One region of the Isoalcanivorax beigongshangi genome, then DNA from elsewhere that is predicted to be linked to it. Evidence: predicted binding sites of a transcription regulator. Region 1 holds the regulator's gene; each other region holds the start of a gene.
The links. Region 1 encodes LexA, which represses DNA repair genes until DNA is damaged. Its sites were predicted from a motif close to TACTGTNTANNTANACAGTA; they were not measured.

Region 1 (7,584 bases):
TGCAACCTGGCGCTGAACGGTTTTGGCTCAGTGCAGCATCAATTGGTGCGTGCCGATGTGCGCCAGTGGGTGGCAGAAAATCACCATGAGTTCGATCTGATTTTCTGTGACCCGCCGACCTTCTCCAACAACAAGAGCCGCGACGATTTCGTGGTGCAGCGCGATCATGCCGAGCTGATTCGCAACTTGATGAAGCACTTGGCCCCGGGCGGCGCGTTGTACTTCTCTTGCAACTTCCGCCGCTTCGAAATGGACGCGGAGATCAGCCGCTGGTATCAGGTTGAAGACATCAGTCGTTGGAGCATCCCGCCGGATTTCCAGCGCAACGAGCGCATTCACTATTGCTTCCGGATCAGCCATGGAGATTGAGCTGCTCACTACTCTGGGCTGCCATCTGTGCGAACGGGCCGAGCAATTGGTGCTGCAAGCTTGGCCGCAGGCGACGCTGGTGCGGATCGACATTGCCGAAGATGACGCACTGATCGCCGACTACGGCGAGCGCATACCGGTACTGCGTTACCAAGGGCATGAGCTGGCGTGGCCGTTCGGATTACTGGATGTGCGCGAGCGCTTGGTTCAGCGCTGACTCGTCGATGCCGAACAGCGCCACGCTGTTGGCGTAGCTGCAGGCCGCCACCTGGGCACTGCTCTGGTGGCGGTGGCGCGCCACTTCTGCCACCACCCAAGGCAACAGTGCCGGCTCGTTGCGGCCGCGTTGCGGTGGCTTGTCGGTGAGAGTGCGCGGCAGCAGGTAGGGTGCGTCGGTTTCTACCAACAAGCGCGCGTCGGGAATGTTATGCACGATCTGCTGCAACGCCTGGCCACGCCGCTCATCGCAAATCCAACCGGTGATGCCGATGTGGCAATCGAGATCGAGATAAGCAAATAGTGCCTCGCGACTGCCCGTGAAGCAGTGCACTACGGCGCCGCTGAGGTGGTCGCGGAAATCGCGCAGGATCGGCAGAAAGCGTTCGTGGGCATCCCGCTCATGCAAGAACACAGGTTTGCCGTTCTGTGCCGCCAACTCCAGCTGGCGGATGAACGCCTGCTCCTGCTGCGGGCGGGGAGAAAAGTCGCGATTGAAATCCAGTCCGGCCTCACCGACTGCGCGGATGCGTGGATCGGCCAGCATGGCTGCCAATTCAGACCAGAACGACGGGGTTGCCTCACGGGCGTGATGGGGGTGCAGCCCGGCAGTGGCAAACAGCTGGGGGTGAGCGTGTGCCAGAGCCAGCGCAGCGGCATTGCTGTCGGCGTCGGTGCCAGTGACTAACTGCCAGCGCACACCGGCATCACGGGCGCGGGCTAAGACAGCGTCCAAGTCGGCGGCGAAACGGGAATCGGTCAGGTTGACGCCAATATCGGCCAGCACGGAACAGTCACCTTGCAACGGGAACGGGCCGGCAGTGTACACGGCCGCTCCCGCAACGGTTAACCGGCGTCGCGGATCAGTCCCACGAAAATACCTTCGATCACCAGCCGATCGGCTTCCACTTCAATGGGCTCATAAGCGTCGTTGGCGGGTAGCAAAGTGGCACCGCGATTGTTCAGCCGCAGCGTTTTCACCGTGACATCATCGTCGAGCCGGGCCACCACAATCTGGCCAGAGCGCGCCACGCTGCTCTTGCGCACGGCAATCAGGTCGCCGTCGAAAATGCCGGCATCCTTCATGCTGTCGCCTTGCACCCGCAGCAGGTAAGTGGGGCGTTGGCGGAACATGCCGGCCGGCACCGGAACCGACCGCTCCACGTTCTCCACCGCTTCGATTGGTACCCCGGCGGCGACTCGGCCGATCACCGGCAGTTCGTCGTCGGCCGCAGCGTTGTCCTGCTGCAGCAATTGGATACCACGCGAGCGATCGTTATAGAGGCGGATGCAGCCCTTGCGCTCCAGCGCGCGCAAGTGGTCTGAGGCGGCATTCTTGGATTGGAAGCCCATCAATTCGGCCAATTCAGCGCGCGTTGGCGCCATGCCGGTGCGGGCTTTGAACTGGCGAATGCAATCGAGTACCTGTTGTTGCCGGGCTGTCAGTTTCTCGCTCATGGCTCTGTCCTCATTGACTGACGCGATGCTAGCACAGGCACTGTCGATATGAACAGTGTTGTTTGGTCAGTTCGAGGCCTTGCCTGTGGTCGGCTGCAGGTTGGCGTTGGTCGGGTCATCGGTGTGCGGATGACTGCGCTGGATCAACATCCGCGGCGATAGTGGCTTGAGATCGCCGCAGCGGCATTGCAGCATGCCGCCATTCGTTCGGCGTGGGGGCGCCGGACTCCTTGCACGTCAGGCCAAGGCGGACGGCCGCACTCTATTTTAATCGGGGATCTACAGCATGCATCAGGCCGACGCTAAAGCGTTTTCGGCGGAGCGTATCCGCCAACTGGTTTCCGGCATTCCATTTTTCAACGAGGTCAGGCACCGCGACTTGGCGCAATTTGAAGCGCTGTTGGGGCAATGTGAGCTGTGGGTGGCGGGGCCGGGGGACACCGTGATTCAGCGCGGGCAGGATGAGCCGTTTTTGTACTTCTTGCTGCGTGGACAGCTGGTGGTGACCGGGCATAGCGGCGTGACCGCTGAAGTACTCAACTATATTTCACCCGGTGAGGTGTTCGGGGCGCTGGCGATGCTGCGCGGGACGCCGCGCAGTGCCACGGTACGGGTGGACGACAGCACCCGCGAAGCGGTGCTAGCGCGGCTCGACTACGCGCCATTCCAAGACCTACAGCAGCGTGGGCGCTTCGATCTGCAAACTCGGCTGGCGTTCTACAGCATGCTGGTCCACAACATCCGCTGGACGCTGGAGGTGTATCGCATGAGCGATCCACAGCATGAAGTGGCGGCGGCGATGCGTAAACTGCCGCTGTACAGCGGCCCGCGCGGTACCGAGCAGGAGCTATTGGCGCTGCATGAGCAGGCTCATGCACTGGCCGACCTGCTGTGCCAGTGGCACCAGGTGCCGCTGCGCGCGACACCCCAGCACCTCTGAATCAGTTACGGCATTTCTGGATTTTCACCGCCAGCACGTCGCAGCGCGCGCCGGGCACCACGCCTCGGGCTGTGGAGCCGAGCAGAATGGCGAGGCCGGTGCGGGTGTGGCTGCCGACCACGATCAGGTCGACGTCCAACGCCTCGGCTTTTTCCTGAATGGTTTTCTCGATCGAGCCCATCTCGACATACACCCGCTCGGCAGGGATGCCGTAGGTGTCCGCATAGCGGCGCACGCTGGTGCGTGCTTGATCCATGATGCCGGTCTGTAGCTCGGTGACATCAATCGGAATGTCGGCGCCGTAGGCCAGTGCCAGCGGCTCGATCACATGCAGCAGGTGCAGGCGGCCGCTGGTACCACAGCACACCGAGCGGGCGCGTTCCAGAATCTGCTGGGACTCTTCGCTGCCGTCGATGGCGACCAGCACGTCCTTGTATTCGTTGCTCATGACTGGGCTCCCTTGGATGGATTCGGGGCTCTATGATGGCGCCTGCTTTTTGCTGCTGTCCACAATCGCTCTGCTTGCGGTGCCCTGGGCGACCAATGTTATAAGGCGCCGGTGAGGGCGGCAGAGGCACCGAACGCAGGACCGTCCTTGACCTTTAGGATGGCCGCCTGCCTAAATAGCGGCCTCATGAGCGCCGGGCACCCCCGGCAGCGGTCTGCAACCGCTACTGATCACCGCACAGCGAGTACGTAAAAGAATGGCCAAATCGCTTGTCATTGTGGAGTCGCCTGCCAAGGTCAAGACCATCAACCGGTTCCTTGGGGATGATTTCATTGTCAAATCCAGCGTCGGGCATGTGCGCGATCTGCCGGTCAGCGGTGGGGCGAAGTCGTCGCCGGCTGAGCGCGCCAAAGAAGCAGCCTACACTCGCTCGCTGCCGCCCGAAGAGCGGGCACGCTACAAAAAGAAGAAGGCACACGAACAGCTGATCAACCGTATGGGCGTGGACCCGGAGCGGGATTGGAGCGCGCACTACGAAGTGCTGCCCGGCAAAGAAAAAGTCATTGATGAGCTGAAGCGTCTGGCCGGCAAAGTCGACCACATTTATCTCGCCACCGACCTTGACCGCGAAGGGGAAGCGATCGCTTGGCACCTGCGGGAAGTGATTGGCGGCGATGACGACCGTTACCGCCGGGTGGTGTTCAACGAGATCACCCGCAAGGCGGTGCAAGCTGCCTTTGAAGAGCCCGGCAAGCTCGACATGCCGCGTGTGGAAGCGCAGCAGGCGCGTCGCTTCCTCGACCGGGTAGTAGGCTTCATGGTGTCGCCACTGCTGTGGGACAAGATTGCCCGGGGGCTGTCAGCCGGCCGAGTACAGTCGGTGGCGGTGGAACTGGTGGTGGAACGTGAGCGGGAAATTCGTGCCTTCCAGCCGGATGAATTCTGGGAAATCTACGCCGATACCCAAGCCGAGCAGGGCACCGACGTGCGTATGGACGTCACCCGCTTCCAAGGTGTGGCGTTCCGGCCGGATAACGAAACCGATGCGCGCCGCCACCAGCAGGCGCTGCGTGATGCTGCGGCTCTCACGGTGCAGGGGCGTGAGGACAAGCCGACTCGCTCCAAGCCGTCGGCACCCTTCATTACCTCCACGCTGCAGCAGGCCGCCAGCACCCGCCTTGGCTACAGCGTGAAGAAGACCATGACGCTGGCCCAACGCCTGTACGAAGCTGGTCACATCACTTACATGCGTACCGACTCCACTAACCTGTCGGCAGATGCGGTGGCCGCGTGTCGGGCGTGGATCGGCAGCAACCTCGGTGACCGTTACCTGCCAGAGCAAGCGCCGAACTACTCCAGCCGTGAAGGCGCGCAGGAAGCGCACGAGGCGATCCGTCCCTCGGATGTCACCCGCGAGCCGGAATTGCTGCTGGACATGGAGCGCGACGCGCGCCGTCTGTATGAACTGATCCGGCTGCAATTCATCGCCTGCCAAATGCCGCCGGCGGAATACCTAGCCAGCACCATCACCGCCACCGCCGGTGATTACGAGCTGAAGGTCAAGGGCCGCATCCTTAAATTCGACGGTTGGACCCGCGTGCTGCCACCGGCGGCGCGCAGCAAGGGCCAAGAAGACGTGGTGCTGCCTGATTTGTCAGCCGGTCAGAAGCTGACTGTCAACGAGGTAGTGGCCACGCAGCACTTCACCAAACCGCCGGCCCGTTTCACCGAAGCCAGCTTAGTGCGCGAATTGGAGAAGCGCGGCATCGGTCGGCCGTCCACCTATGCGGCAATCATTTCCACGATCCAAGATCGGGGTTACGTGCGGTTGGAAAACCGCCGCTTCTATGCCGAGAAAATGGGTGACATCGTCACCGACCGGCTGGTGGAAAATTTCCCCAACCTGATGGACTACGGCTTCACTGCCAGCATGGAAGAAACGCTCGACAAGATCGCCGCTGGCGAACTCGATTGGCGCCAGGTGCTGGATGATTTCTACAGCGATTTCCGCAAGCGGTTGGAAGCGGCCCAAGGCGACGGCGCCGGTAAGCTGGCGCAGGGCGGCATGCGTGCCAACCTACCCACCGACACCGATATTCCGTGCCCTACTTGCGGGCGTCCGATGCAAATTCGTACCGGCTCCACTGGGGTATTCCTCGGTTGCTCCGGATACAGCCTGCCGCCGAAAGAACGCTGCACGGCCACGCTCAACCTGTTGCCCGGCGACGAGGCAGTTGGTGCCGACGATGCCGAAGCGGAAGCGCTGGAGCAGCGTCTGAAAAAGCGCTGCCCGATTTGCAGTACCGCCATGGACAGCTACCTGCTGGACGAAAGCCGCAAACTGCATATCTGCGGCAACAACCCCGATTGCGCCGGCTACGTGGTGGAGCAGGGCGAGTTCCGCATCAAGGGCTATGACGGCCCGGTGCTGGAATGTGAAAAGTGCAGTAGCGAAATGCAGTTGCGCACCGGCCGTTTCGGCAAGTTCTTCAAGTGCACCAACGAAGCCTGCGGCAATACCCGCAAGCTGTTGCGCAGCGGCGAGCCGGCGCCACCCCGCGCCGACCCGATCCCGATGCCGCATCTGCGCTGTCAGAAAGTGGATGACTACTATCTGCTGCGTGACGGTGCCTCTGGTCTGTTCCTCGCCGCCAGCCAGTTCCCGCGCAACCGCGAGACTCGGGCGCCGTCGGTGGAAGAAGTGCGCAGTGTGCGCGAGCAGCTGGATCCGAAGCTGTTGTACTTGGCTGACGCGCCGACTCATGACAGCGCCGGCAACGCGGCGATCCTGCGCTATGCCCGCAAGAGCAAAGAGCAGTACGTCACCACCGAAGTGGACGGTAAGGCCACCGGTTGGGCGGCGTTCTACCGCGATGGTGCCTGGGTGATTGAAGACAAGCCGGCGGCCAAGAAAGCGCCTGCGAAGAAGGCACCGGCGAAAAAAGCGGCGGCCAAGAAAGCGCCTGCCAAGAAAGCGCCCGCCAAGAAAGCGGCGGCCAAGCCAGCTCCCGCTGAGGACTGAGCATGGGCCAGCTGCGAGCGGTGGCGGAACGGTTGGCATTGGCACGTCAGGCGTTCCGTCTCTGTGAGCAGGCGGCGGAGCAAGAACAGCCGCCAGCAGAGCAATGGGTGCTGCGTGGCGCGCTGTTAGTACAGCTGGCAGCGGTGATCCAGGGACTGGGACAGCCCGGTGGCCGTGACCCGTTGGCTGCCGCTGCGGCGCTGCCCCCCAGTGCCGCGCTGGCCTGGTGGCAGGATGCTTGGCAGCACCTGCTGGGTGACACGTTGCTGACCCGTTCCGCAGCGGCGCCGGAAACACGCAACCTGATTGCTGCGGCGTCGGCACTGCCGTTGGGATTGGCCGAACGGGCCGCCATGGCGGAGGTGATCGAGGGCTTGGCCATCAGGCTGCAACATTTGCAGTCCCAAGATCGAGAGGAATGATCTGGTCTTGGCCATTGAAGGAAAACGAATGGACGCAACACGTGCCTTGGAAGCCTGGCGAGTCCTGCGCATCCAGTCTGAGTTGGTGGATGGTATTGAACGGCTGGGCGACATTGGCCCGGCAGTGACCCTCTACGGCAGTGCCCGCTTGGGCGAAGAGTCTCCTTACTACCAAAGCGCCGAAGCACTGGCTGAGCGGTTTTCCCGCGTCGGCCTGAATGTGCTCACCGGCGGTGGCCCCGGCATCATGGAAGGCGCCAACCGAGGTGCTTTCGGCAAGGGCGCCTGTTCCATCGGCCTCAACATTCAATTGCCGTTCGAGGAAAGCGCCAACCGCTATCAGGATCTGGCGATTAACTTCCGCTATTTCTTCGTGCGCAAGCTGATGTTCGTTAAGCACGCCGTGGGTTTCGTGGTGTTCCCCGGTGGTTTTGGCACCCTCGACGAACTGTTCGAAGCGCTGACGCTGGTGCAGACCGGCAAGATCAAACCGTTCCCGATTGTACTGTTCGGCAGTGATTACTGGAGCGGGCTGATAGATTGGCTGCGTGACCGGATGCTGGCGGAAGGCTGTATTAGCCCAGGCGATCTGGATCTGATGCAGGTGACCGACTCGGTGGATGAGGCGTTCTCGATTGTCCACAAAGCGGTGGCGGCCCGCGAAAACCGTCGTCGCGACAACTTGCCCGAGCACATGTGATCCCGTCGC
Region 2 (7,584 bases), 600 kb from region 1:
CTAAAACAGCCCGCGAACAAGCTTGTATCGCCGCTGTGCAGATGCCGGATTCAATGAAAATCGTGGGAGTCCGGCCGCAGCCCGGCCAGCGCGCTGCTGTGATCGGTAATGCGGCCTGCCACCAGATGCACCACCCCCTCCGGGCTTTTTTCCAAGGTGCCGGTGATACCTATCAGTACCCCGCCCAGCAGGGCGCGTCGGTAGCGCTCTTGCAGCGTGCGCCACACCACCACATTGGTGTTGCCGGTCTCGTCTTCCAGCGTCAGGAATAACACACCGGAAGCGGTGCCGGGGCGCTGGCGGGTGGTAATCAGCCCGGCCACCCGCACCAGCGCGCCGTGACGTTGGCGGCGCAGTTGGCGTGCAGTGAGGTAGTGACTGAACGGCGCCAGTGGCCGCAGCAGCGCCAGCGGGTGCCGGCCCAGCGACAGATGCAAGCTGGCGTAGTCGGCGCGCAGACTATCGAATTCCGACGGCGCATCCAGGTATACCGGGCTGTCGCGCAGACTGTCGGCGGGCAGCAACGGGCTGACGGGTGGCACCGCCTGCATCGCCCAGTGCGCCTGGTGACGGTGGCCGCACAGGCGCTGTAGTGCGTTGGCGGCCACCAGTGCACGCCGGGCCTTGGGGGGCAGCGCCGCCCGTTGGCACAGTTCTGCCACGGAACGAAAACGACCTTGTTGGCGGGCCGCCACCACGCGTTCGGCGGCCTCCTGCGCCAGCCCTTGGACCTGGCGCAGACCGACCCGCAACGCCGGTTGCAGGCCGAAACGCAAACGCTCGGCATCTTCCAAGCTGTAGTCCCAGTGGCTGTGGTCGACGCACACCGGCCGCACCTCAATGCCGTGGCGTTGGGCGTCCTGCAACAGCTGCGACGGTGAGTAGAACCCCATCGGTAGGCTGTTCAGCAGCCCAGCGTAGAACGCCGCCGGATGGTGGCGTTTCAGCCATGCCGACTGGTACACCAGCAACGCGAAGCTGGCGGCATGGGACTCCGGAAAACCGTAAGCACCGAAGCCCTTCATTTGCTCGAACAGGCGCTCGGCAAAGCTGGCGTCGTAGCCGCGTGCGCGCATACCCTCCAGCAGTTGATGACGAAATTGCAGCAGCTCGCCGCTCTTGCCCCAACGCGCCATGGCGCGGCGCAACGCATCGGCATCGCCGGCGGTGAAGCCGGCGCACACCATCGCCATCTTGATCACTTGTTCTTGGAAAATGGGTACGCCCAAGGTGCGTGCGAGGATTTGCTCCACGGCCGGATCGGGGTATTGCACCTGTTGCGGTGCCTGCCGCCGCTGCAGATAGGGGTGCACCATCTGCCCCTGGATCGGGCCTGGGCGCACGATCGCCACTTGCACCACCAGATCGTAGAAGGTGCGTGGGCGCAGGCGCGGCAGCATGTTCATCTGCGCGCGAGATTCCACTTGGAACACGCCGACGCTGTCGCCGTTGCAAAGCATGGCGTAGGTGTGCGGGTCTTCCGCCGGCAGGTCGGCCAGCGTCAACGGTTGCCGGCGGCGCGGATCCTGCTCATTGATCAGCGCCAGCATGCGCCGCAGCGCACTGAGCATACCCAGCGCCAGCACGTCCACTTTCAGCAGTTTCATCGCTTCCAGGTCGTCTTTATCCCACTGGATCAGGGTGCGGTCCGGCATCGCGGCTTGTTCCACCGGCACCAAGGTCGACAGCGGCGCATCGCTGATGACGAAGCCGCCGACGTGCTGGGACAGGTGGCGCGGGAATCCCACCAGTTCTTGCACCCGCAGCTGGAACTGGCGCACCCGATGCGAATCGCCGAGGCCGGCTTCGCGCAGCCGCTGCGACAGCGTGTCGGGTTGGTCCCACCACGCCAGTTGGCGGCTGAGCAGTTCCAGTTGCTGGCGGTCGATGCCCAGCGCACGGCCGACATCACGGATCGCCGAGCGCAGCCGGTAGCTGATCACGGTGGCGGCCAGTGCGGCGCGATCGCGGCCGTATTTGCGGTAGATGTACTGGATCACTTCCTCGCGCCGTTGGTGTTCGAAATCGACGTCGATATCCGGCGGCTCATCGCGCTCACGGGATAGGAAGCGTTCGAACAGCAGTTGGCTGCGGGCCGGGTCCACTTCGGTGATGCCAAGGCAGTAACACACTGCCGAGTTGGCTGCTGAGCCGCGTCCCTGGCACAGGATGCCGCGCCCACGGGCGAAGCGGACCAGGTCATGGACGGTGAGGAAAAACGCCTGATAGCCCAGTTCGTCGATCAGTGCCAGCTCGGCCTGCAGCTGCTGCTGCACCGCCGTCGGCACGCCGTCTGGATAGCGCTGTGTGGCGCCGGCCTGCACCTGCTGACGGAGGTGCTGCTGGGCAGTGAGACCGTCTGGCACGATTTCACGCGGATAACGGTACTGCAGTTGGCGCAGCGAGAACTGGCAGCGCGCGGCGATGTGCAGGCTTTCTTGCAACAACGCCGGCGGATACAGCTGTGCCAGGGTCGCCAGCGGCCGCAGGTGGCGCTCGGCATTGGCGAAGCGGCGGTCACCCAGTGCGTCGACGCTGGTGCGGTGGCGCAGTGCGGTGAGTACATCCTGCAGTGGCTGGCGCTCTGGGCTGTGCATGTGGGCATCGTTGCTGGCCACCATGGGCAGCCCATGGGCATCGGCCAGCGTTAGCAAACGCTGGTAGTGGCGCCGGTCGCTGCCGGTGTGCAGCAGCGCGCAGGCAATCCAGAGCCGGGTCGGGAAGCGTTCAGCGAGTGCCGTCAGTGCTTGGTGATCGGCCACCTCATCGGTGGCGGGGCCGGGGCTCCACAGCGCCAGCAGGCCATCGTCGGCGTCGTCGAACAGCGCCAAGTCGGCGTGATAATGGCCCTTTTGCGGGTGTTGGCGAGCGCGGCTGATGCGCCGGCACAGGTCGGTGTAGGCGCTCTGGTTGCTGACCAACAGCACCAGCCGGCCGGGTAGGTCGGTGAGGCGGAATTGACTACCGATGATCAGCGGCAGGCCCACCGCTTCAGCGGCGCAGTGCGCCCGCACCACGCCGGCCAAAGAGCATTCGTCGGTGATCGCCAGCGCCCGGTAGCCCAGAGCACTGGCCTGTCGCACCAGTTCCGCCGGCTGGCTGGCCCCGGTCAGGAAAGTGAACGCGGAGGTGGTGTGCAGTTCGGCAAACATGGTCCGGCCGCATGCAGGAAACAGGGCCCGTGAGCGGGCGCCGTCCTTGGCGCCGGGGAGACCATCACGGGGGTGGTGTTGCAGTACCACGGATCCGTGTGCTCACGGGACGGCCAGATTACTGTCCTTTTGGACAGTGTGTCAACAGGGCGCAGCGCAGTGGTTCAGAAGCGCGGGTCGGCGATCGCCGGCAGCACCAATTCGCGCACATAACTGGCCGGCGACAGCGCCAGCAGGCTTTGCACCAGCTGCACCACGTCGTGGAGCGGGATCAGCGCGCCGTCGCCGTGGGCGGCCGCTTGTGACAGCGGCACGCGCAGGTCGTGGTCGGTGTTGAGGTAGCCCAGTTGTAGGCAGGTGACGCCGAGATTCTGTCCACGGTAGTTCTCACGCAGCGCGTCGGCGATGCCCGACAGCGCGAACTTGGTAGCGCCGAACGCCACTTCCGGACGCCCGCTGCCGGGCAGGCCGGACGTGGAGCCGGTCAGCAGCAGTCGCGGTTTATGGCTGGTGAGCAAGCGCGGTACCAACAGCTGCAACAGCAGCAGCGTGCTGGTGAGGTTGGTGTTGACCAGGTCGGCCAGTTGCGCCGGGTCTTGGCTGAGAAAATCGTAGTCGTCCGAGAACGCGGTGGCTTCCCAGATGCCGAGGTTGCAGATCAGCACATCCAGCGCGGCCGGGGCTTGCTGCGTCAGTTGTTGCAAGGCGGGCAAGGGTTGGCTGAGGTCGGCTTCGATCCAATCCAGTGTCACTTGTTGGGGCAGTACCAGGTCATCGGGACGCCGACGTGACACGCCGATGACACTGTCGCCGGGCACGCACAACCCTTCCACGAAGGCGCGGCCCAGTCCTTTGCTAGCGCCAATCACCATCAATTTCATTGGTCGTTACCTGTTGCCGGTCGGTGCGCGGGGCACCTATGGTGCGCTGACGACACGCGGCTGCAAACCGCGGAGTTGAGAGATTGGCGTAGAAGGCGTGGGGGAGGGCGGCTGCGCCCGGGTAACCGGGCGCAGCACAGTGATCAGGCAAACACGCGGAAGCGCTCGGCGTCGTCGATGAAGGCTTTCGGTGCGAACTCACCTTGGTGTGAACCAAACGGCATCTGCGCGCGCAGCACCCAGCTTTCCGGCAGCTGCCACTCGGCGTGGGCGGCGGCGTCAGCCAGCGGGTTGTAGTGTTGCAGACTGGCGCCGATGCCGGCCTCTGACAGCGCGGTCCACACCGCCAGTTGCGCCATGCCGCTGGCCTGCTCGGACCATACTGGGAAGTTGTCGGCGTAGAGTGCGAACTGCTCTTGCAGGCTTTTCACCACGTTCTGGTCTTCGTAAAACAGCACGGTGCCGGCACCGGCGGCGAAGCTGTCCAGTTTGGCCTCGGTGCCGGCAAAGGCGTCCGCCGGCACGATCGGGCGCAGGGCGTCTTTAACGAAGCCCCAGAATTTCACGCTCTGATCGCCGAACAGCACCACCACCCGTGAGCTTTGCGAGTTGAAGGCGGACGGCGAGTGGCGCACCGCGTCTTGGATCAGGGCGGTGGCGGCTGCTTGGGACAGCGGCAGATCATTGCCCAACGCGTACTGGCTGCGGCGGGCTTGGAGGGCGTTAACGAAAGCGTTGCTCATGCTGCGGGTTCCTTGGCAGAGAGTGCAGAAAAGGCGCTCGGCGCAGGGCGCCGGAGCGGTATCGGGTCGGCAGCGGCGGCCGCTGGAAGCGGGCCGCGCCACGGTGATCGCCATCATAAGTGCAGGACGAAGCGATCAAAACCATTGAAATGGAATAGCAGTGTTTCGGATTGCAGCACGCTGGCCGCTGATTCAGGCGCCACTGTCCACCAGCACCAGTTCGGCCTCGTCGAGTGCGGTGATCACCAACTCGGTTTCGCCGTGGATGGCGGCGCCGTCGCGCGCGTCCAGCGTCAGTTCATTGACCATCACCCGGCCACGGGCCGGCACCAAGTAGCCGTAACGCTGCGCGGAGGCAAACCGGTAGTGCAGCGTCTGGCCGGCGCTGAGCGTAGCGCCGAGCACTTCGGCATCGGCGCGAATCGGCAGCGCACCCTCCGCGCCACTGCCGCTGGCCAGAGTCACCAATTGCCCGGCCCGTTGCTGGCGCGGGAAGGGTTTTGTGCCCCAGGCCGGTGCGGTGCCGTGCTCACGCGGCAGCAGCCAGATTTGAAAAATCTGCGTGCTGTCGGCTTCCTGGTTGTACTCCGAGTGGCGGATGCCGGTGCCGGCACTCATTACCTGTACATCGCCGGCTTCGGTGCGGCCTTGGTTGCCGAGGCTGTCGCGGTGACTGATAGCACCGCGGCGCACGTAGGTAATGATCTCCATGTCGGCGTGGCCGTGGGGCGGAAAGCCGCTATCGGCGGCAATGGTGTCATCGTTCCACACCCGCAGCGCGCCCCAGCCCATGCGCGCCGGGTCATGGTAATTGGCAAAGGAAAAATGGTGTTTGGCGTCCAGCCAGCCGTGGTGGGCGCCGCCAAGATCAGCAAACGGACGGTGTTCAATCATGGGCTCTCTCCCTGGTCGGTGAAGCGATGGGCACAGTTTAAGGCAGCGCGTCAGGTGCCAGAACCGGCGCAATGGAAAGCCATCAATTCCATTTAGCGCGCCGCGGTTGGAGGCGGCCGGACGGCTGTGCAAGACTGTGGCCCGGCCGCCGCGAGCGGCGTGGATTTTGCCGATGGAGCAGCAGCGACCATGAAAAAATTACCGGACCTGGAGGCCTGGGCGATCTTCGCCACGGTGGCGGAAACCGGCTCGTTCGCCCGCGCTGCGGAGCTGCTTGGCTTGTCTCAGGGCACCGTGTCCAAGGCGGTCACCCGGCTCGAACAGCGCATGCAGATCACGCTGCTGCACCGTACCTCCCGCAGCATGTCGCTGACCGAAAGCGGCGCGGCGGCGCTGGAGCGCGCGGAACGCATCCTCGCTGAAGGCGAAGCGGTGGAAGCGGAAGTGATGGAGCGTGGTTGCAGCTTGCGCGGCGTGATCCGCATGTCGGCGCCGATGTCATTTGGGCTGTCGCAATTGGCGCCGCTGCTGCCGGACTTCATTGCCGCGCACCCCGAAGTGCAGCTCGATATTCAGTTCGACGACAAGCAGGTGGATCTGGTCAGCGAGGGCTACGATCTGGCGCTGCGCATTGCCAATCTGGTGGATTCCAGCCTGTTGGCGCGGCGGCTGTTGCAGGTGCGGCTGTTGTTGGTAGGTGCGCCGAGTTATTGCGCCCGCCATGGTGCGCCGGCGCACCCACAGCAGCTGCAGGGCCACCAGGGGCTGATGTACAGCTACGCGCCGTCCGGCAACAGCTGGCGTTTCCGTCATGCTGAGCACGGCGAGTGTTCAGCGCAGATGGCCACCTTGATCCAAGCCAACAATGCCGACGCCTTGAAGCCAGCGCTGGAAGCCGGATTGGGGCTGGCGGTGCTGCCGGAGTTTCTGGTTTGGCGCGAACTGGCCGAGGGCCGTCTACAAACGGTGATGGACGATTGGGAAGTGGCGCCGATTGCGCTGCACTTGGTCACTCCCCCGGGTCGACGTCGGCCGCTGCGGGTGCAGACGTTTATGGATTATCTGGCCGGGCGCTTGCGCGAGGCGCCTTGGGCCCAGCCGCTGGTGGACGACTGAGCGTGGTCAGCAGCGGCGCTGCGTAACGCTGCTCAGGCAGTGTCCGTCTCTCGCCGCGCCCACAGCGGATAAGGAATGCCGATCAGGCGGTTGAGAATGAACGCCTGAGTGAGCAGCAGCAGAATACCGAGCAGCAGGGTCTGGATCTGGTGCCACTGGCTGACGCTGCCGAGCGCCACCATCAGCGCGGTGGCGGCCGCCGGCGGATGCGCCACCCGCAGCAGCACCATCAAGAAACAGGTCAGTCCCAAGGCAAAGCTGATGGCCGCCACCCGTGGCAGCGTGACGCCATCGATCAGCGCGCTGCCGGCATCCCCGAGACCGAACAGCAGCAGACTGGCGAAGCCCAGTGAGGCGCCGATGGTGTGCGCACTGAGTACGTTGCGCGGCGACGACGCTTCCGCCAGCGGCAGGTAGAACAGCAAGAAGGCAGTGGCCCCGAGCGAGGGGAAGATGAACACCTCCTGCGTCACGAAGGCCAGCATCGCCAGCAGACTGGCGCTGAAGGTGGCGTTGATCAGGCTGGCGGCGGCCAGCGCCAGGCGCGGGCTGACACGCTTGCGCAAACCATTCAGATGCAGCAACCGCAGCAGGCCGGAGCCCAATTGCCAGCGGATGCGCTCGTTGCGTTCACTCATGACGAAACTGCTCGGCGTCGGCACGGAGCCGGGCATGATAGCGAAGCCGGCCGCTGGCGGCACCAGAAAGGTAACCGGGGGCGATGGCCCTGCGCCCGCGGCGTCAGAGTGTTCGGGCGGCAGCAGCAAAAAAGCCAGTCGCGGGACCAGGGCGTGTTGC
Region 3 (7,584 bases), 700 kb from region 1:
GCGCGCGGCGCGCTCCTGCTCGGCTTTGTCGCGCGCCGCCTGTTCTGCACGCTGGGCGTCGCGCATCTGCCGTTCTTCCTCCGCCAGCAGCGCGGCCATGTCAGGTTGGTCAAAGCTCGGCGCAGGTTTGGGCGGCTCCGGAGCGGGCTTCGGCGGCTCAGGCTTCGGCGGTTGCGGACGCGGCGTGGGTGCCGGCGTGGGTGTCGGTGCCGGCTTGGGCGGCTCCGGCCGCGGCGTCGGCGCTGGCTTCGGCGGTTCCGGCCGCGGTGGCGGCGGAGTCGGCTTCGGCGGTTCCGGCGCAGGCTTGGGCGGCTCCGGCTTGGGCGGCTCCGGCTTCGGCGGCTGTGGCGTCGGACGCGGCGCCGGTTGCGGGCGCGCCGGCTGTGCACGCTCCACCACCACCGCCTGGATATGGGCGGGCGGCGGCGGGGTGCGACTCAATTCCGGCGCACGGCTCCAGTTCACCGCCACCAGCACCACCACTGCACCATGCAGCAGCAGCGACAGCAGCACGCTGGGCAGCCATGGACGCCGAGCGCTCATCGCGTACGCACCTCCGGCGGCTCAGTCACCAGACCCAGCCGCTCGATGCCAGCGCCCTGTAGCGCTGCCATCAGCGTCACCACGCGCCCGTAGGGCACTTGGTCATCGCCTTCGATCAAAAATTGCGTGGTCGGTGCCAACCGCTGGATGCGCTGCACCTGCTCGGTGACCGCATCCAGCGCCGCCGCCTGCTCTTGGCGATCACCGACATTGATGAAGTAGCTGCCGTCTTTCTTCACCGTGATCAGCACCGACTCGTCCTCGGTTTTGATCGGCTGGCTCGAGGTCTTCGGCAGTTCTACCTGCAGGCCCTGAGTCATCATCGGCGCGGTGATCATGAACACCACCAGCAACACCAGCATGACGTCGATGTAGGGCACCACATTGATGTCCGCCACCAGCTTGCGCGGTGGCCGCACCTTGATCATTGCGCGCCTCCCCGCCCGTGAGCTTGGCGGTGCAGCACCGAAGAGAACTCCTCGGCAAACACTTCGCAGTCACCCACCAGCGCTTCGGCAGCAGCCGCAAAACGGTTGTACGCCACCACCGCTGGAATCGCAGCAAACAGGCCCATCGCGGTGGCCACCAGCGCTTCGGCGATGCCTGGCGCCACCACCGCCAGCGTGGCTTGGCTGACGTGGGCCAACGCGCGGAACGAATTCATGATGCCCCAGACGGTGCCGAACAGGCCGATGTAAGGGCTGGTGGAGCCGACCGTGGCCAAGAACGGCAGCGTCTTGTAAAGCCGTGATTGCTCCCGTTGCAACGCTACGCGCATGGCGCGCTGGGCCCCTTCCATCACCGCATCGGCATCGCGTGAACTCTTCGACAGCCGCACATATTCCTGGAAGCCGGCCATGAAGATCGCTTCCTGGCCAGATTGGCCGGCGGCGTTCTTGCGCAGGTCCTGGTACAGACTGGCCAGGTCATGGCCGGACCAGAATCGCTCTTCGAAGCGCGCGCCATCGCGGCGGGCACGGCCGATCACGCGCATGCGGTTAAAGATCATCGACCACGACATCACCGACAGCAGCACCAGCACCAGCATCACCAGCTGGACCACCAGACCGGCGCCGCTGACCAGACTCCAGATGGACATCACGTCCGTGTCACCTTGCATGGTGCGCCTCTCCTTCCAATCGCTGTTGAAGATCAGTATTCAATGCCTGCCGCAGCGCCGGCGGCAGCGCACAGGGCTGTAGGGTGGAAGCCTGTACACAGGCAACCTTGACCGTGGCCTCGCACAACAGTTCAGTGCCGCGCTGTACAGTTTGGGTAAAATGCAGCGCCGCACCACTGATGCGGTGGATGGCGGCGGTCACGTCCAACGCGTCATCGATACGCGCTGGGCGCCGGTAACGAATGTCGCAGGAATGCACCACGAACTGGATGTCCTGCTCGGCCAGCAGGTAGTGCTGACTGCCGAGGCCACGCATGTATTCGGTGCGCGCCCGCTCCATAAACTTCAGGTAATTGACGTAATAGACGATGCCGCCGGCATCGGTATCTTCGATGTATACCCGTACCGGCAGGCGGAAAGGAGCAGGACTTTGGTTCGGTTCCGTCATCGTGGCCCTTGCTGGCATAACAAGCTGGAGTGCGCCGTTGTACCGCATCTGCGGCCGGCTGTCCGGGTCGAGGTCTCATCCCGACCGGCACGCATCATAGCTTGCGCCACAACTCCGGTGTGCAGCCGCAACAAAAAATAAAAAGCGGGCGTTGCCGAAGGTCAGTCGAACATGTCAGGTGGGGTCGCCGAGCGCGGCGGACGCAGGCCGAAGTGGGTCCACGCATGCTGGGTCACTTGGCGGCCGCGGGGAGTGCGGTGGATGAATCCCTGCTGAATCAGGTACGGCTCCACCACTTCTTCCAGTGTGCCGGCGTCTTCGTTGAGCGCGGCGGCGAGGCTGTCCAGCCCCACTGGCCCGCCGTCGAACTTCTCCATCATTGTAGTCAGCAGCCGCCGGTCGGTGCCGTCGAGGCCGCGCGCATCCACTTCCAGCATGTCCAGCGCCGCCCGAGCGATATCGCCGGTGATGCGGCCGTCGCCGCGCACCTCAGCGTAATCGCGCACCCGGCGCAGCAGCCGGTTGGCAATGCGCGGCGTACCGCGCGCCCGGCGCGCCACTTCTTCGGCGCCATCGTCGTCCGCGTGCAGCGCCAAAATGTCGCAGGAGCGGCGCACGATACCGGCCAGGTCTGCCACATTGTAAAATTCCAAGCGCTGCACGATGCCGAAACGGTCCCGCAGCGGTGCGGTCAGCAATCCGGCACGGGTGGTCGCCCCCACCAACGTGAATGGCGGCAGGTCGATCTTGATCGAGCGCGCCGCCGGCCCCTCACCGATCATGATGTCGAGTTGGTAGTCCTCCATCGCCGGATAGAGGATTTCCTCCACCAGCGGTGACAGCCGATGGATCTCATCGACGAACAGCACGTCGCCCTCTTCCAGGTTGGTGAGGATGGCGGCCAGGTCACCGGCTTTTTCCAGCACCGGCCCGGACGTGCTCTTCAACTCAGAACCCATCTCGCGCGCGATGATGTGCGCCAAGGTGGTTTTGCCCAGCCCCGGTGGGCCGAAGATCAGCGTGTGGTCGAGCGCCTCGTGCCGCTGGCGGGCGGCGTCGATGAAAATTTCCATGCGCTGCGCCACCTTCGGCTGGCCGTGGTAATCGGCCAAGCTGGCGGGGCGAATGGCGCGGTCGAAGTGCTCTTCAACGCGCCCCGCCGTGGCGGGGGAAATCAGGCGCTCTGAATCCATACTTAACGGGCCAGTTGTTTGAGGGTACGGCGAATCAGTTCGGCGCTATCGAGCGCGGCGATGTCATCATCGCTGAGGTCAGCAGTGGCTTTGCGCAGCGCCGCATCAGCATCTTTAGCGCGGTAGCCCAGTGCTTCCAGCGCCGCCGCCGCATCACTGCGCGCCGCATCCGCCGGCGCCAGCACCGGCGCCACGCGGCCCGGCAGCGCCCGCGGCGTACCTTCCAAGCGGCCCAACCGGTCGCCCATTTCGATCACCAAACGCTCAGCGGTTTTCTTGCCGATGCCCGGCACCCGCATCAGCGCGGCCGTATCCTGACTGTCGATGCACTGCACCAAACGCTCGGCCTCGATGCCGGACAACATGCCAAGCGCGGTCTTGGGGCCAACCCCGGACACTTTGATCAACTCGCGGAACAGCTCGCGCTCGAAGCGATCGACGAAGCCGTACAGCAACTGGGCATCCTCGCGCACCACCAGATGCGTATACAGGACCCACTCACTGCCCACCGCTGGCGCGTCGTAGAACGCGGTCATCGGTGCTTCCACTTCGTAACCGACCCCCCCTGCCTCCAGCAGCAGCCAGGGCGCACGCACTTCCAGCAGCGTGCCGCGCAAACGTCCAATCATCGTACTCGTCCATATCGGGTGCCGAGGGTGCGGGTGCCGGCCGCGCGCGCCATGCGCGCCAAGCTGACCCGCATGTGGGCATGACAGATGGCGATCGCCAACGCATCGGCGGCGTCTTCTTGGGGTTTCTTGGCCAGCTGCAACAGCCGGCAGACCATGTCGGCCACCTGCGCTTTCTCGGCCGCGCCGGTGCCCACCAGCGCCTGCTTCACCTGCCGCGCAGAATACTCGAACACCGGCAGTTGGTGCTGCACCACGGCGGCGATGGCGGCGCCGCGCGCCTGTCCCAACTTCAGCGCCGAATCGGCGTTGCGCGCCATGAACACCTTTTCCACGCTCACTTCCACCGGCAGGTGTTCACCCACCACTGCGTTCAACTCGGCAAAGATCTGTCCGAGCCGGGGGGCGATGTCCTCGCCCTTGGTGGCGATGGTGCCGCAGGCAATAAAATGGCAGCGGTTGCCGACCTGTTCGATCAAGCCGTAACCGGTGAAGCGGGAGCCGGGGTCGATGCCGAGGATACGTGTCATGGGCGCATTGATACTCAACTTATGGACAGTATGCAAGAAAAAGCCAGCGCCCCCGCCAGCAACGAAAAGGCCAGCGCAAGCGCTGGCCCTGTCACGACCGCCAACCGCTGGATCAGCCTTCGAAGTCGTCCGGGAACACCACGTTGGAGTACACCTCTTGGACATCATCCAAGTCTTCTAGGTGGTCGATCAGCTTCATTACTTTCTCAGCGGTGTCGCCGTCCACTTCGGCCTCGGTGCTCGGGCTCATGGTGACTTCGGCATTGGCCGGCTCGAAGCCCGCTGCCTTGAGCGCATCCACCACTTCACCGAACGCGCGGTCCGGGGTGGTGACCACAGTGATGGAGCCGTCGTCATCCACTTCCACGTCGTCGGCACCGGCTTCCAGCGCCACTTCCATGATGGCGTCTTCATCCAGCCCCGGCTCGAACAGAATCTCGCCGCGCTTGGTGAACAGATAAGCCACCGAGCCGCTGGTGCCGAGGTTGCCACCATGTTTGCTGAATGCGTGGCGCACTTCAGACACGGTGCGGTTGACGTTATCGGTCATGGTTTCCACCAGTACCGCCACGCCGCCAGCGCCATAGCCCTCATAGGTGATCTCAGACATGTTGCTGGTGTCGTCGTCGCCGACCCCACGCTTGATGGCCCGATCGATGGTGTCGCGGGTCATGTTGGCACTCAATGCCTTGTCCACCACCGCCCGCAGTCGCGGGTTGTCCGCCGCTTCACCGCCGCCAATTCGGGCCGCCACAGTGATTTCACGGATGATCTTGGTGAACACTTTGCCGCGCTTGGCATCCTGTGCCGCTTTGCGGTGCTTGATGTTTGCCCACTTACTATGTCCGGCCATGGTGACCTCTTTCCTATCTGTCCACGCAGTTCGTTGTCAGGGTAATACGACAGGGCCCGCAGTGCGGGCCCTGTTTGAATGCGGTCAATCGCCCTTACGCAGGGCGATGCCCAGTTCGCGCAGCTGACGGTTGCCGACTTCCGCCGGCGCCTGTGTCAGCGGGCACGCCGCAGTCTGGGTTTTCGGGAACGCGATCACGTCACGGATCGAGTCGCAGCCGGTCATCAGCATCACCATGCGGTCGAGGCCGAAAGCCAAACCGCCATGGGGCGGTGCACCGAAGCGCAGCGCATCGAGCAGGAAGCCAAACTTCTCTTCCGCTTCCTCGTCGCTGATGCCGAGCACTTTGAACACCGCACGCTGCATCGACGGCTCGTGGATACGAATGGAACCGCCGCCCAGCTCGGTGCCGTTGAGCACCATATCGTAGGCACGTGACAATGCCGCGCCGGGGTTGGCCGCCAGCTCTTCCGGGCTGCAGGACGGACGCGTGAACGGGTGGTGGCAAGCGGCCCAATGGCCTTCGTCATCCTGTTCGAACATCGGGAAATCCACCACCCACAGCGGTGCCCAGTCGCCCTGCACCATACCGCGATCGTGGCCAACGCGGATGCGCAGTGCACCCAGCGCTTCGTTCACCACCCGCGCTTTGTCAGCGCCGAAGAAGATCAGGTCGCCAGTTTCGGCGCCGGTGCGCGCCAAGATGCCTTCGATGGCGTCATCGGTGAGGAACTTGAGGATCGGTGATTGCAGGCCGTCTTGGCCGGCAGCCAGATCGTTGACCTTGATGTAGGCCAGACCCTTGGCGCCGTAGATGCCGACAAACTTGGTGTAGTCGTCGATCTCTTTACGTGACAGCTCGCAGCCGCCCGGCACCCGCAGCGCCGCCACGCGGCCATTGGGATCATTGGCCGGGCCGGAAAATACTTTGAACTCGACCTTGGCCAGCAGATCGGCGATGTCGATCAACTCCATGTCGATACGCAGGTCCGGCTTGTCGGAACCGAAGCGGCGCATGGCTTCCGAATACGGCATACGCGGGAACACCGGCAGCTCAACACCCAGCAGCTCGGTGAACACCTGGCGCACCACGGTTTCGGTGATGCCCATGATGTCTTCTTCGTTGACGAACGAAGCTTCCAAGTCGATCTGGGTGAATTCCGGCTGGCGGTCAGCGCGCAGATCTTCGTCCCGGAAGCATTTGGCAATTTGGTAGTAGCGATCAAAGCCAGCCACCATCAGCAGCTGCTTAAACAGCTGCGGCGACTGCGGCAGCGCAAAGAAATTGCCCGGATGGGTGCGGCTCGGCACCAGATAGTCGCGCGCGCCTTCCGGCGTCGCTTTGGTCAAGATCGGGGTTTCCACGTCCATAAAGCCGTGCTGCTCCAGCGCGCGGCGTACGGCAGCGGTAAGGCGCGAACGGAAGCGGAAGTTCTCGAACACCTCCGGGCGACGCAGGTCCATGTAGCGGTAGCGCAGGCGCACCTCCTCGCCGGCGGCGGAGTATTCGTCCAGCTCGAACGGCGGCGTGTCGGCGGTGTTGAGCACGGTCAGGCCGGAGCACAGCACTTCGATGTCACCGGTGGCCATACGCGGGTTGCGCACCGCTTCGTCACGCAGGCGCACACGCCCTTCCACTTGCACCACGTACTCGCTACGCACCTTGTCGGCACGGGCAAAGGCGTCGGCGGTATCTGGGTCCACCACCACCTGTACCAGGCCGGCGCGGTCGCGCAAATCAAGGAAGATCACACCACCGTGGTCACGGCGTCGATGCACCCACCCGCACAGAGTTACAGATTGGCCGTCGTGGGCGGCAGACAGATCACCACAGTAATGGCTTCGCATAGCGTCCGGTTTCCTTCGCTGAATGGGACCCGGCAACCAGGCAGGAGCTGGTCGCGGAAAGGCGGCTAGTATAGCGATTCACCCTTTCGCCAGCCATGCTCAACGCAGCCGAATCCACGGCGCCATTGCTGGAACCGGTCACAGCCCGCAAAAAAGCCAGCAAAGTACTATAAAAATCGGGGTAAACGGCTTGCTGCCCCGCTTTTCATCGCATATAACAGGCCCAGAACATGGGCACCCGCCCAGTGGCAGCAGCTGCTGCGGTCGTGATGCAGGGACAGCATCCTCTGCCGCCCAGTGTTCACATGGAACCGTTCCTGACACCGCAGAACCATCAGACGAGGGGTACTCGATCCTATGGCCGCAAAGAAAAAAGCTGCTGCTGCTAAACCTGCTGCACCCAAGACCACCGCGAAAGCC

Region 2: the regulator LexA is predicted to act here: its motif matches at 3,272-3,291, upstream of AB5I84_RS09230 (error-prone DNA polymerase).
Region 3: the regulator LexA is predicted to act here: its motif matches at 4,475-4,494, upstream of ruvC (crossover junction endodeoxyribonuclease RuvC).

What each region holds. Positions count from the first base shown of each region.
Region 1 covers NZ_JBGCUO010000001.1:1,416,578-1,424,161, forward strand. The annotation lists gene rlmKL (bifunctional 23S rRNA (guanine(2069)-N(7))-methyltransferase RlmK/23S rRNA (guanine(2445)-N(2))-methyltransferase RlmL) at 1-369, shown strand, start outside; gene AB5I84_RS06325 (glutaredoxin family protein) at 359-586, shown strand; gene AB5I84_RS06330 (TatD family hydrolase) at 551-1,414, opposite strand; gene lexA (transcriptional repressor LexA) at 1,432-2,043, opposite strand; gene AB5I84_RS06340 (cyclic nucleotide-binding domain-containing protein) at 2,330-2,983, shown strand; gene AB5I84_RS06345 (universal stress protein) at 2,985-3,431, opposite strand; gene topA (type I DNA topoisomerase) at 3,688-6,453, shown strand; gene AB5I84_RS06355 (hypothetical protein) at 6,456-6,875, shown strand; gene AB5I84_RS06360 (LOG family protein) at 6,904-7,575, shown strand.
Region 2 covers NZ_JBGCUO010000001.1:2,018,102-2,025,685, reverse strand. The annotation lists gene AB5I84_RS09230 (error-prone DNA polymerase) at 51-3,152, opposite strand; gene AB5I84_RS09225 (SDR family NAD(P)-dependent oxidoreductase) at 3,317-4,033, opposite strand; gene AB5I84_RS09220 (nitroreductase family protein) at 4,177-4,776, opposite strand; gene AB5I84_RS09215 (pirin family protein) at 4,969-5,670, opposite strand; gene AB5I84_RS09210 (LysR family transcriptional regulator) at 5,860-6,786, shown strand; gene AB5I84_RS09205 (HPP family protein) at 6,819-7,424, opposite strand.
Region 3 covers NZ_JBGCUO010000001.1:2,116,207-2,123,790, forward strand. The annotation lists gene tolA (cell envelope integrity protein TolA) at 1-543, opposite strand, end outside; gene tolR (protein TolR) at 540-971, opposite strand; gene tolQ (protein TolQ) at 968-1,663, opposite strand; gene ybgC (tol-pal system-associated acyl-CoA thioesterase) at 1,653-2,111, opposite strand; gene ruvB (Holliday junction branch migration DNA helicase RuvB) at 2,273-3,304, opposite strand; gene ruvA (Holliday junction branch migration protein RuvA) at 3,307-3,933, opposite strand; gene ruvC (crossover junction endodeoxyribonuclease RuvC) at 3,930-4,463, opposite strand; gene AB5I84_RS09685 (YebC/PmpR family DNA-binding transcriptional regulator) at 4,576-5,316, opposite strand; gene aspS (aspartate--tRNA ligase) at 5,401-7,164, opposite strand; gene AB5I84_RS09695 (HU family DNA-binding protein) at 7,522-7,584, shown strand, end outside.